2 regions of the Cellulomonas sp. NPDC058312 genome follow, and region 1 is predicted to be linked to the other one. Evidence: predicted binding sites of a transcription regulator. Region 1 holds the regulator's gene; the other holds the start of a gene.

Region 1 (6,897 bases):
GTAGATCTGCGCGCGGTTGATGTCGCGGGTGGTGGCGGTGTCCTTGAAGAACAGCGTCAGCGACAGGCCCTGGTCCACGTGCTGCGTGGCCTCGGCGTACGTGTCGATGATCTTCTCGTAGCCGATCTCGTACGCGTCGTCGTAGTACTCCAGGTTGTCGTTCGTCATGAACGGCGCCGGGTAGTACACGCGGCCGAGCTTGCCCTCCTTGCGGATCTCGATCTTCGACGCGATCGGGTGGATCGACGACGTCGAGTTGTTGATGTACGAGATCGAGCCCGTCGGCGGGACGGCCTGGAGGTTCTGGTTGTAGAGCCCGTGCTCGCGCACCGACTCGGCCAGGGCCTTCCAGTCCTCCTGCGTCGGGATGTGCACGCCGGAGGTCGCGAACAGCTCGGCGACGCGGGCGGTCTTCGGCGTCCAGGTGCCGGTGACGTACTTCTCGAAGTACGCACCCGAGGCGTAGGTCGAGTCCTCGAAGCCGGCGAACGCCTGGCCCCGCTCCTGGGCGAGGAGGTTCGACGCGCGGATGGCGTGGTACGCCACCGTGTAGAAGTAGATGTTCGTGAAGTCCAGGCCCTCCTCGGACCCGTAGAAGATCCGCTCGCGCGCCAGGTACCCGTGCAGGTTCATCTGCCCGAGGCCGATGGCGTGCCCGCCGCGGTTGGCCCGCTTGACCGACGGCACCGACTCGATGTCGGTCTGGTCGGACACGGCGGTGAGCGCGCGGATCGCGGTCTCGACGGAGCGACCGAAGTCCGGGGAGTCCATCGCCAGGGCGATGTTCATCGAACCGAGGTTGCAGGAGATGTCACGGCCGACGTGGTCGTACGACAGGTCCTCGTTGAACGTCGAGGGCGTCGAGACCTGCAGGATCTCCGAGCACAGGTTGGAGTGCGTGATCTTGCCCTTGATCGGGTTGGCCTTGTTGGCCGTGTCCTCGAACAGGATGTACGGGTAGCCGGACTCGAACTGCAGCTCGGCGAGCGTCTGGAAGAAGTCGCGGGCCTTGATCTTCTGCTTGCGGATCTGCCCGTTGTCGACCATCGCGCGGTAGTTCTCGGAGACGTTCACGTCGGCGAACGGCTTGCCGTAGACGCGCTCGACGTCGTACGGCGAGAACAGGTACATGTCCTCGTTGTTCTTGGCGAGCTCGAACGTGATGTCCGGGATCACGACGCCCAGCGACAGGGTCTTGATGCGGATCTTCTCGTCCGCGTTCTCCCGCTTGGTGTCGAGGAACCGCATGATGTCGGGGTGGTGCGCGTGCAGGTAGACCGCACCCGCGCCCTGGCGCGCGCCGAGCTGGTTCGCGTAGGAGAAGGAGTCCTCGAGGAGCTTCATCACGGGGATGACGCCGGACGACTGGTTCTCGATGTGCTTGATCGGGGCGCCGTGCTCGCGGATGTTCGAGAGCAGCAGGGCCACGCCGCCGCCGCGCTTCGACAGCTGCAGGGCGGAGTTGATGCCGCGGGCGATCGACTCCATGTTGTCCTCGATGCGCAGCAGGAAGCAGGACACGGGCTCGCCGCGCTGCGCCTTGCCGAGGTTGAGGAACGTCGGGGTCGCCGGCTGGAAGCGGCCGGAGACGATCTCGTCGACGAGCTGGAGGGCGAACGTCTCGTCGCCCTCGGCGAGCGCGAGCGACACCATCGCGACACGGTCCTCGAAGCGCTCCAGGTACCGCTTGCCGTCGAACGTCTTCAGCGTGTACGAGGTGTAGTACTTGAACGCGCCGAGGAAGGTCTGGAACCGGAACTTCTTCGAGTAGGCGTGCTTGAACAGGCTCTTGATGAACGCGCGGTCGTACTGCGCGAGCACCTCGGGCTCGTAGTACTTGTGCTCGACCAGGTAGTCCAGCTTCTCCTCGAGGTCGTGGAAGAAGACGGTGTTCTGGTTGACGTGCTGCAGGAAGTACTGCCGCGCCGCCTCCCGGTCCTTGTCGAACTGGATCTCGCCGTCGCGGCCGTAGAGGTTCAGCATCGCGTTGAGCGAGTGGTAGTCCATCTCGGGCGTGAGGGTGATGACCTCGGTCGCGTCCGTCACGCCGTCATCTGTGAGTGTCGCTGCCAAAACCGTCCCCATCCGTCTCGGACGCGTGACACGTCCTCGGTCGTTCCCATGAGCTCGAAGGCGTACAGGTACGGGACCTGGCACTTCGCCGCGATGATGTCTCCGGCCATGCAGTAGTGCGCGCCGAAGTTGGTGTTCCCCGCCGCGATCACGCCGCGGATCAGGGAGCGGTTGGCCGGGTCGTTGAGGAACTTGACGACCTGCCGCGGGACCGCGCCGCCCTCGTTGCCGCCGCCGTACGTGGGGACCACCAGCACATAGGGGTCCTGCACGCGCAGGAACGGCTCCGAGGGTCGGAGCGGGATCCGCGTGGCGTCGATGTCGAGCTTGTCGACGAACCGGCGGGTGTTCTCGGAGACGCTGGAGAAGTAGACCAGGGAGCTCATGCTCGCCCTCCCCCGCGCCTGCGTTCGATCGTGCTGCCGTGCGACCGGGCCGCCCGGGTCATCGGGCGGCGTGCGATCGGTTCAGGCGACGGAGACCGCGGCGCGGTCGGCGATCGCCTTGATCTGGTCGGGGCGGTAGCCGGACCAGTGCTGGCCGTCGGCCACGACGACCGGCGCCTGCAGGTGGCCGAGCGACATGACGTAGTCACGGGCGTCGGCGTCCTCGGTGATGTCGACGACCTCGTACTGCAGGCCGGCCTTGTCCAGCGCGCGGTAGGTCGCGTTGCACTGGACGCACGACGGCTTGCTGTAGACGGTGATGGTCATCGTGGTCTCCCCGGTCTGAATGCTGTTCTGGGGCCGCTCCGGGCGGGTCTCCCGGTAGTCCGGTCCCCGCGTCGAGCAGCGAGTTGGAACACTACACCTAGTGGTGCGTCCCGCAACGGACCACTAGGACTGGTGTTACACGCGTGTCGTTCGTCCACAGCCTGTGCAGAACTCCCGGTGTCCGGGTTCATCCACAGGCTACGACCGACCACTGACACCCGGCCCTCCCGCTGGCCACGCGCCGGGCCTGCGCCGTCGTCCACAGATATCCCCAGACCCGCCCACACCCGGACCCACATGTGGACGACCGTGGGACCGGCCCGCGGTCGTGACGCACGTCCCAGGAGCGGGCGCGCGGAACACCCGGCGTGTCGTCCCGCACCGGCGTGTCGCGCACCGGGTGCCGGCGCCCGGGGGCGTCAGCCGCCGTACGCCGCCAGCACCACGGACGCGGCGGCGGCGAGCACGACGTCGTCCGGCTCGGCGTCGACCTCCGGCCGGTCGGTCAGCACCGCGAGCACCACGGGGTCGCGGTCCGGCGGCCAGAGCACGGCGACGTCGTTGCGGGACCCGTACCGGCCGGCGGACCCGGTCTTGCCGCCGACCACCCAGCCCGCGGGCGCCCCGGCGCGGATGGTCGCGTCCCCGGTGGTCGACCCGGTCAGCCAGCCGACGTACACGTCCCGGACCTCCGGGGTCAGCGCGTCGCCCAGCGCGTACCGCCGCAGGCCCTCGCCGAGCGCGCGCGGGGTGCTGGAGCGGGCGGGGTCGCCCGGGGTGAACCGGTTCAGGTCGGGCTCGCCCGCGTCGACCAGCGTCGTCGAGTCGCCCGCGGCGACCAGCGCGGCCTGCAGCGCCTCCGGCCCGCCGAGGCGGCGCAGGAGCACGTTCAGGGCGCCGTTGTCGCTCTCGGACACCGCGGCCGCGCCCAGCTCGCGCACGGACAGCCGCTCCCCGACGCGCGCGCCGGTCACCGGGGCGTAGCCCGCGTCGACGACGTCCTCCGGCGCGAGCGGCAGCTCCTCGTCGAGCGCGGCGACCGGCTGCCCCCGCAGGAGCTCGCCCACCGCGAGCGCCTTGAGCGTCGAGGCGTACCCGAACCGCTCGTCGGCCCGGTAGGTCACGACGTCACCGGACCCGGTGTCGACCGCGTACACGCCGACACGGGCGCCGGACGACCGCTCCAGGGCGACCAGGCCGTCGACCACCGACGCGGTGCGGTCCGCGGACGTGGGGGGCGGGTCGGCGGGCGCGGAGGTCGACGGCGCGGGGGCGGTCGGGTCCGCGGGAGGCGGGTCCGCGGGGGCGCCGCACGCCACGAGCAGCAGGGCGACGCCCACGGCCCCCGCGACGGCACGCAGACCGCGGGTCACGTCACCGCCCCGCCGGGCGCCACAGCACGATCGCCCCCGGCGCTCCGACGGCGCGCGGGTCCACGGGCGCCTCGCCACGCCGGCGCTGGCTGCGGCCCATCGGTCCCATCGCGACGACGTCCCCGGACGGGTGCGCGGTGAACACGCGCCGGCCGGGCTCGGCGAACGCCCGCAGGTACTCGACCTGCTTGCGGAGCCGGTCGACCTCGTTCTCGAGCTCGAGGATCCGCTTGATCCCGGCGAGGTTGACGCCCTCCTCCTGGGAGAGCCGCTGCACCTCGCGCAGGGTCGCGATGTCGCGCAGCGAGTAGCGGCGGCCGCGGCCCCGGGTGCGGCCGGGCTGGACGAGCCCGAGCCGGTCGTACTGCCGCAGGGTCTGGGGGTGCATGCCGGCGAGCTCGGCGGCCACCGAGATCACGTAGACCTGCGCGTCCTCGGACGCCATCACACCCTCCTCGCTCGGGGACCGGCCGGGGTGGCGTGCGCCGCACCCGGCCGGTCGTGGCTCACTCCGCGGCGCGCGCCAGCAGGTCGGCGCGCGGGTCCTCGCCGGACGTCGCGATGCCGAACGCCTGCACGGCCTCCTTCGCGGCGGCGCTGAGCCGCTGCGGGACGACGACCTGCACGGTGACCAGCAGGTCGCCGGTGCCGCTCGCCGTGGTGACGCCGCGGCCCTTGACGCGCAGCGTCCGCCCCGACGGGGTGCCCGCCGGGATCTTCAGGCGGACCGTGCCGCCGTCGAGCGTCGGCACCGTCACGTCGGCGCCGAGCGCGGCCTCGTCGAACGCGACCGGCAGCGTGACCCGCAGGTTGTTGCCGTCGAGCCCGAAGACCGGGTGCGGCGTGACCCGCACGGTGACCTCGAGGTCACCGGCCGGGGCGCCGTGCTCACCGGGGCGGCCCTTGCCGCGCAGCCGGATCTTCTGGCCGTCGCGGACGCCCGCGGGGATGCGGGCCTTGACGGTCCGCCCCTCGACGCCCAGGGCCACGGTCGACCCCTCGACGGCCTGCCGGAACGGCAGCGTGGTCACGGCCGACAGGTCGGCCCCGCGCCGGCCGCCGCGGGTCTGGCCGCCGAAGCCGCCGCCCCCGCCGAACAGGCCGCCCAGCAGGTCCTCGAACCCGCCGCCGCCGGCACCTCCGCCGCCGCCCTGCGGGAACCGCACGCGGCTGCCCCCGCCGCCGGCGCCGGTGAACACGCCGCCGAACAGGTCCTCGAAGCCGCCGTTCGCGCCGCCGCCCCCGCCCGCGCCGCCGGTCCCGGCGCGGAACCGCGCCCCGCCGGCCATCGCGCGCAGCTGGTCGTACTGCTGGCGCTGCTCGGGGTCGGACAGCACGGCGTACGCCTCGCCGACCTCCTTGAACTTGGCCTCCGCGACCGCGTCCCCGGGGTTGTGGTCCGGGTGCATGGTGCGGGCGAGCTTGCGGTACGCCTTCTTGATCGCGGCGGCGTCGGCGTCCTTGGGGACGCCGAGCACGGCGTAGAAGTCCTTCTCCAGCCAGTCCTGACCGCTCACTGCGCCTCCCTCCGTGTGGGTCGGTGGTCCCCGGTCCGCCGGGGCGCGGCCCCGGACCGGGCGGACCCGCCGGGCACGTGCGCCCGGCGGGTCCTCATCCTGCTCGTCACGCCTCCGGGTCGACGACCGCGACGCGCGCCGGCCGGACGATGCGGTCGCCCAGCCGGTAGCCCGGCTGGAGGACCTGCTGCACCGTCGGCTCGGTCACGTCGGCCGAGTGCCCGTGCATGAGCGCCTCGTGCACCTGCGGGTCGAACGCCTCGCCGGGCGCCCCGTACCGCTCGATGCCGAACCGGCCGACGGTCGCCTCGAGCTTCTCGGCGATCGAGGCGAACGGCCCGACCAGGTCGCCGTGCTGGCGGGCGAGCTCGATGTCGTCGAGCACCCCGATCAGCGCCTCGGCGACCGCGGCCACGCCCTGGTCGCGGGCGTTCAGGGCCTCGGCCTTCGACCGCTTCACGTAGGCCGAGTACTGCTGCTCGAGGTTGTAGTAGTCGGCGTTGCGCCGCTGCAGCTCGTCGAGCCGCTCGGCCGCCAGCTGCTGCGCCTCGGCCAGGCCCTCGCCGGCGATGGCCTGCTCGGCGGCGGACGCCGCCTGCTCGGCCTCGGCGAGGACCTGCTCCTCGGGCGTCGGCTCGCGCAGCTCGCCCGTCTCCGGGTCGATGCGGCGCTTGTCGGTCACGCGCGGGGCCTCCTCCTCGGGATCACGCCCCTGCGGGTTCGGCTGGTCGGTCACTTCTTGTCACCCTCGTCGTCGACGATCTCGGCGTCCACCACGTCGTCGTCGGACGACGCGGCGGGCTGCTCCGCGGCGGGCTGCTCACCGGCGGGGGCGTCCTGGTTCTGGGAGTACACCGCCTCGCCGATCTTCTGGCTGGCGGCGAACAGGGCGGCGTGCTTGGCGGTGACCTCGGCCAGGTCCTCGCCCTCCAGCGCCTTCTTCAGGTCGTCGACGGCGCCGCGGACCTCGGACTTGACGTCGTCGGACAGCTTGTCGTCGTTGTCGGTGAGCTGCTTCTCCGTGGAGTAGACGAGCTGCTCGGCGGAGTTGCGGGTCTCCGCCTCCTCGCGACGCTGCTTGTCCTCGGCGGCGTGCGCCTCGGCCTCCTTGACCATGCGGTCGATCTCGTCCTTCGGCAGGCCGGAGCCGCCGGAGATCGTCATCGACTGCTCCTTGCCGGTGCCGCGGTCCTTGGCGGACACGTGCACGATGCCGTTCGC
Region 2 (6,897 bases), on a different contig from region 1:
CGTCCCCGCGAGCGACTACCTCGCGGGGGACCTCGCGTCGACCCGCAACGGCCTCGGCGAGGTGCGCGTCGACGCGCACCTCGCGCTCGTCGGCCACCCGTCGGTGTGGGCGGTCGGGGACATCACCGACGTCCGGGAGTCCAAGCGCGCGTCCGCCGCCCGGGCGCACGCCGAGGTGGTCGCGGCGAACATCCGCGCCCGCATCGAGGGCCGCGCACCCGCGGCGACGTACGCCCCCGCGCCCGAGCGCATCGTGCTGCCGCTGGGCCGCACCGGCGGCGCGAGCCAGCTGATGGCCGACGACGGCACCCGGCACGTCCTGGGCGCCGAGGAGACGAGCCGCATGAAGGGCGCGGACCTCTACTCGACGGCGATGGCGGAGCTCTTCGGCTGACACCCCGGCCCCGGGGTGCGACCTGGCGCGGGTCAGGCGGCGCGGCGGCGGCGGAGGCGGGTCCAGACGAACCGGACCACCACGACCGCGATCGCCGCGTACACCGCGTAGTTGATCCAGTCGGAGTAGCGGCCGACGTCCTCCCACTGCGCGCCCAGGACGTAGCCCGCGACGATCAGGCCCGTGTTCCAGACCGCGCTGCCGAGCGCCGTGTACGCGAGGAACCGGGCCTGCGGCATCCGCTCCAGGCCCGCCGGGACCGACACCAGCGACCGCACGACCGGTACGCAGCGACCGATCAGCACCGCGGCGCCGCCGTGCCGCTCGAACCACGACTCCGCGCGGTCCAGGTCCTCGACCTCCATCAGCGGGATCCGCTCGAGCCAGCGGCGCAGCCGCTCCCGACCGAGCCAGACGCCGAGCCCGTAGAGCAGCCACGCGCCGGCGACCGCGCCGACCGTCGCCGCGACCACCGCCCACGCGAGCGGCATCTTCCCCTGGCTCGCGACGTATCCCGCGACGGGCAGCACGACCTCGGACGGGATCGGCGGGAACACGTTCTCCAGCGCCACCAGCAGGCCGACGCCCGCGGGCCCGAGCGCCTCGACGACGCTCACCACCCAGCCGGCGAGGCCGGTGAGCTCGGCGGGGTCCTGCGTGGCGGCGAGCACGGCGGTGGCGGTCATCACGCCCGATGGTCGCACCGCGGCACGACGCCCGCAGCACGACGCCCGCCCGGCGACCGGGTCGCACGGGCGGGCGTCGGCGGTGGCCCGGCGCAGGTCAGGCGCGCTCGAGCACCAGCCCGGTGCCGCCGTCGGGGGCGCGCGTGACCCGGACGGTGTCGCCGTCGTGCACCTCGCCGGCCAGGATCAGCCGCGCGAGGCGGTCGCCGATCTCGCGCTGCACGAGCCGGCGCAGCGGGCGGGCGCCGTACGCCGGGTCGAACCCCTCGATCGCCAGCCACTCGCGTGCGGCGGGGTCGACGTCGAGCACGATCCGCCGGTCCCGCAGCCGCCCGGCCAGGGACGCCACCTGCAGGTCGACGATCCGGCTGAGCTCGTCGAGCGACAGCGGGTCGAACAGCACGACGTCGTCGAGCCGGTTGAGGAACTCCGGCTTGAACGCCTCCCGGACGGCGCCCATCACGCCGTCGCGCCGGGCGGCGTCGTCGAGCGTCGGGTCGACGAGGAACTGCGAGCCGAGGTTCGACGTGAGCACCAGGATGACGTTCCGGAAGTCGACCGTGCGCCCCTGGCCGTCGGTGAGCCGCCCGTCGTCCAGCACCTGCAGCAGGATGTCGAACACCTCGGGGTGGGCCTTCTCGACCTCGTCCAGCAGCAGCACGGAGTACGGGCGCCGGCGGACGGCCTCGGTGAGCTGGCCGCCCTCCTCGTAGCCGACGTAGCCCGGGGGCGCCCCGATCAGGCGCGCCACCGAGTGCCGCTCGGCGTACTCGGACATGTCGATCCGCACCATCGCGCGCTCGTCGTCGAACAGGAAGTCCGCGAGCGCCTTCGCGAGCTCGGTCTTGCCGACGCCGGTCGGGCCGAGGAACAGGAACGACCCGGTGGGGCGGTCGGGGTCGGCGACGCCCGCCCGGGAGCGTCGGACGGCGTCGGAGACGGTGGCGACGGCCGTGTGCTGGCCGATCAGCCGCTGCCCGAGCACCTCCTCCATCCGCAGGAGCTTCGCGGTCTCGCCCTCGAGCAGCCGGCCCGCGGGGATGCCGGTCCAGGCGGCGACGACCTCGGCGATCTCGTCGGGCCCGACCTTGTCGGCGATCATCGGGGCCTCGTCGCGCGGGGCGGCGCCGGCCTCGGCGCGCTCGCGCTCCTCGGCGGCGGCGATCTCCTGCTCGACGGCCGGGATCTCCCCGTACTGGATGCGCGCGGCACCGGACAGGTCGCCCTCGCGCAGCAGCCGGTCCGCGGTGGACCGCAGCTCGTCCAGCCGGGCCTTGAGGTCGCCGACGAGGTTGTGGCCGGCCTTCTCCTTCTCCCAGCGGGCGGTGAGCCCGGCGAGCTCCTCGCGGCGGTCGGCGAGGTCCGCGCGCAGCTTCTCCAGCCGGTCGCGGGAGGCCGGGTCGTCCGCCTCGGACAGCACGACCTCCTCCATCTCCAGGCGGGTGACGGCGCGCTGCAGCTGGTCGATCTCGACCGGCGAGGAGTCGAGCTCCATCCGCAGCCGGGACGCGGCCTCGTCGACCAGGTCGATCGCCTTGTCCGGGAGCTGGCGTCCCGGGATGTACCGGTCGGACAGCGCGGCGGCGGCGACGAGCGCGGCGTCGGCGATGGTGACCTTGTGGTGCGCCTCGTACCGCTCCTTGAGGCCGCGCAGGATCGCGACGGTGTCCTCGACGGAGGGCTCGCCGACGAACACCTGCTGGAACCGGCGCTCGAGGGCGGGGTCCTTCTCGATCCGCTCCCGGTACTCGTCCAGGGTGGTGGCGCCGACGAGGCGCAGCTCCCCGCGGGCGAGCATCGGCTTGAGCATGTTGCCGGCGTCCATCGCACCCTCGCCCCCGGCGCCTGCGCCGACGACGGTGTGCAGCTCGTCGATGAAGGTGACGACCTCGCCCTCGGACGAGGTGATCTCCTCCAGGACGGCCTTGAGCCGCTCCTCGAACTCGCCGCGGTACTTCGCGCCCGCGACCATCGCCGCGAGGTCGAGCGAGATGAGGCGCTTGCCGCGCAGGGACTCCGGCACGTCGCCGGCGACGATGCGCTGGGCGAGCCCCTCGACGACGGCCGTCTTGCCGACGCCGGGCTCGCCGATCAGCACCGGGTTGTTCTTGGTGCGGCGCGACAGCACCTGGATGACGCGGCGGATCTCGGCGTCGCGGCCGATCACCGGGTCGAGCCGGCCGTCCCGCGCGCGCTGGGTGAGGTCGACGCCGTACTTCTCGAGCGACTTGTAGGTGCCCTCGGGGTTCGGGCTGGTCACGCGCGACGAACCGCGGACGGACGGCAGCGCGGCGGCGAGCGCGTCCCGGGAGGCGCCCTGGGCGCGCAGCGCGTCGGCGACGCCGGTCTGCCCGGCGGCCAGTCCCAGCAGCAGGTGCTCCGTCGAGACGTAGTCGTCGCCGAGGGTCCGCGCCTCGGACGACGCCGCCTCGATGACCGCGGCGGTCGCGCGGGACGCCGTGGGCTGCGCGACGGACGACCCGCTCGCGGTGGGCAGGCCGACCAGGACGGCGCGGACCGCCCGCCCGAGCGCCGTCCGGTCCGCGCCGACGGCGTCGAGCAGGCCGTTCGCGACCCCGCCCTCCTGGGCGAGCAGCGCGTTCAGCAGGTGGGCCGGCTCCAGCTGCGGGTTCCCGGCGGCCGACGCCTGCTGGATGGCGTCGCCGATGGCCTCCTGCGACTTGGTGGTGAGCTTCGCGTCCAACGTCCCCTCCGTGCGTGCCTCGTGCGTGCGGTCCCGCGGGTGCCCGCGGGGGTGGTCAGGTGCTCTCAGGTTCCGTCCGGTGCAACCCGGCCCAAGTTGAGCCTATTCCGCTCAACTCTGCGTGGCGAGCCCTCGCACCCGGTGACGCGATGCGCGGGCGCGCGGCGGCGCGGGCGACTCCGCCCCTACCCGAGCCTCCTCCGGACGGCTCGTCATAGCGCACTGTGACTCTGACCCGCGTCATGACTCGTTGTGACCAGGTTCACGTCACCGACACGCGCCCGACGCGCTGCCGCAACACCGGGCACCCGCGCTGAGCAGCGACACCGCTGCCCGGAGATACCTCCGGACATATCCGACTTGCACGACTGTGATCTGGACATTTACGGCAATCCGGACCACGCAGACGTGATCCATCTCACAAAACGTGTCCGATTCGCCCGAAGGGAGTTGCGCTGCGCCAGCCCCGCCCAACACTCTTGGACCACTCCCGCCGGGATCACATCCGGCTCACAGGAAACCCCCCGACCGGACCCTCCATCCGCTCGAACGGGTGACCCTCAGTCAACAGCCGCCCGCCCGCCGAGTCACAACGGACGGACCCTCGAGCAGCCAGCTCGGACGGACACCGCCCACCGCCCCACCCGCGTTGCCCCCTCCTTGCCGCGTCACCGTCGCCGCCGGCTCTTCCGACACGACCCGCGCCGAGGTGAGCGATGTTCATCTTCATCCTGCAGATCCGGCACATGCTCGACGACCACGCCGAGCTGTACCTCTTCACCGTCTTCTCCGGGCTCGTCTGGGCCCTGTGGATCCTCAAGGTCGTCCTGTCGCGGCGGTACCGCCCCTGGGTCGCCGAGCACCACGAGACCACCAGCGTCATCGTCCCCGTCGTCGACGAGCCGCTCGACCTGTTCCGCGACGTGCTCACCCGGGTCACCGAGCAGCACCCCGACGAGGTCATCGTCGTCATCAACGGCGCCCGCAACCCCGACCTCGAGGCGGTGTGCGACGAGTTCGCGCCGCTGGTCCGCTGGGTGCACACCCCGATCCCCGGCAAGCGGAACGCGGTGAAGATCGGCACCGAGCTCTCGAAGTACGACATCACCGTGCTGCTCGACTCCGACACCGTCTGGACCCCCGGCACGCTCTCCGAGCTCATCAAGCCGTTCAAGGACTCGAACGTCGGCGGCGTCACCACCCGCCAGCGCATCCTCGAGCCCTCGCGCTCCTGGATCACCCGCTGGGCGGACTGGCTGGAGAACTCGCGCTCGCTCTACTCGATGCCCGCGCAGTCCGTCCTCGGCCAGGTGGGCTGCCTCCCCGGGCGCACCATCGCCTTCCGGCGGCACATCCTGATCGACGTCATGCACGACTTCATGACCCAGCGGTTCATGGGCGTGTTCCTCGAGGTCTCCGACGACCGGACGCTGACCAACCTCACCCTCAAGCAGGGGTACCGGACCGTCTACCAGCACACCAGCCTGGTCTACACGGACGCCCCGCTGCAGGTGAAGAAGCTGTTCAAGCAGCAGCTCCGCTGGGCGCGCGGCTCGCAGTACAACACCCTGCGGATGCTGCCCTGGATGCTCGGGCACGCCCCCGTGCTGTCGGTCTTCTTCCTGGCCGACATCATCCTGCCGTTCCTGCTGGTCGGGACGATCGCCGGCTGGGTCTACCGGTCCGTGACCGGCACCGGCGTCAACCTCTACGAGGCGATGCTCGAGACCTACGGCGCGCAGGCGGGCTGGTTCTGGGTGATCGCGCTCATGGTGGTGTCGTCCGTGCTCTCGATGGCGATCCGGCAGATCCGGCACCTGCAGGAGGTCCCCAGCGACTTCTTCCGGCTGCCGATCTTCATCATCGTCTCGACGTTCTTCCTGATGCCGGTCCGCCTGCTCGGGTTCCTCCGGATGGCGCACGCCTCCGGCTGGGGCACCCGCGCCGGTGCCTACGCCGGCGGCGACCCCGGCCAGAGCGACGACGCCGACTCGGCCTCGCTCGAGGCCGAGCTCGACCTGATGTCCCGCCCGGCGCCCGTCGACGTCGTCGACCGCGACGCGCGCTCCGGCGGGTTCCCGACGCAGCGCGACCACGCGGCGGACGACGGCGGCGACCACGGCACCCCGGTGCCCGTCGGCGCCCCGGCCCTGCACGCCGAGGCCGGGACGTCCCCGGCCGCCGGACCCGCGTGGCACGCCACCACCGCCGCGCAGCCCGGCACCGCCCCCGCGGCCGAGGCGTCCCGGCGGCAGGCCCGCGCCGCCGCCCCCGCACCCGCCCGCCGACGGCTCAACCCGCTCGCCGCCATCCCCTACGGGATCGCCGTGATCCTGTTCGCCCTGGAGGCCCTGCTCTATGTCTGACGCCCAGCACCCCCACGGCAAGGCCTGGTGGGCCCCGACGATGGGCCGGATGACCGTCCGCGCCCGCATCGCCACGGCCACCATCGCCATCGCCCTGCTCGCCATCACGCTCGTCGTGTGGAACACGCCCGCCGTGTCCTCGATCGTCAACGCCCAGGCCGACGAGCCCACCGCCGCGGAGCTCGAGCTCCAGGCCCGCAACGCCGAGCTCGAGGCGCAGCTCGAGACCAGCCGTTCCCAGGCCGACGCGCTGCGCGACGTCCTGTCCGACGAGCAGGCCGCCCGCAAGAAGGGCGAGGAGGCGCGCGCCGCCGCCCAGGCCCAGCGCGACGCCGAGGCCGCCCAGCAGGCGCAGGCCGGTTCCGGCTCCTCGCAGTCCTCGGGCCGGTCGTCGGCCAGGAAGAGCACGAGCTCGTCCGGCAAGGGCACCAGCGGCGCCAAGGCGCCCACCACCGGGGCCGGCGCGGCGAACCCGAGCAACCCTCGACCCGAGAACCCGACGACCCCCGCCGAGCCGGTCGCCCCCACGGCGCCGTCCAAGGCGGAGCTGCTGGACCCGAGCCAGCGCTACTTCGGGATGTACACCGAGCAGGCGCCGTTCAACTGGGCCACGTTCGACGACGCCGCCCAGGACGTCGGCCGGCAGCAGAGCCTGGTCGGCTACTTCGGCGGCTGGGACGAGCCCTACCGCGCGAACGCCGTGACCCGGGCCTGGCAGCGCGACATGCTGCCGATGCTCACCTGGGA

Evidence for each region. Region 1 encodes HspR, which represses chaperone genes until heat shock. Its sites were predicted from a motif close to AAGTTGAGTCNNNNNGACTCAACTT; they were not measured.
Region 2: clpB (ATP-dependent chaperone ClpB) is a predicted target of HspR. The motif match lies at 3,878-3,902, and genes of this name have one in related genera.

What each region holds. Positions count from the first base shown of each region.
Region 1 is NZ_JBHVZE010000007.1:36,873-43,769, forward strand. It holds gene nrdE (class 1b ribonucleoside-diphosphate reductase subunit alpha) at 1-2,073, opposite strand, end outside; gene nrdI (class Ib ribonucleoside-diphosphate reductase assembly flavoprotein NrdI) at 2,043-2,459, opposite strand; gene nrdH (glutaredoxin-like protein NrdH) at 2,541-2,786, opposite strand; gene bla (class A beta-lactamase) at 3,206-4,159, opposite strand; gene ACFVXN_RS17820 (heat shock protein transcriptional repressor HspR) at 4,161-4,604, opposite strand; gene ACFVXN_RS17825 (DnaJ C-terminal domain-containing protein) at 4,666-5,676, opposite strand; gene ACFVXN_RS17830 (nucleotide exchange factor GrpE) at 5,783-6,412, opposite strand; gene dnaK (molecular chaperone DnaK) at 6,409-6,897, opposite strand, start outside.
Region 2 is NZ_JBHVZE010000003.1:520,736-527,632, forward strand. It holds gene ACFVXN_RS11380 (FAD-dependent oxidoreductase) at 1-394, shown strand, start outside; gene ACFVXN_RS11385 (DedA family protein) at 427-1,080, opposite strand; gene clpB (ATP-dependent chaperone ClpB) at 1,178-3,784, opposite strand; gene ACFVXN_RS11395 (glycosyltransferase family 2 protein) at 4,501-6,150, shown strand; gene ACFVXN_RS11400 (glycosyl hydrolase) at 6,143-6,897, shown strand, end outside.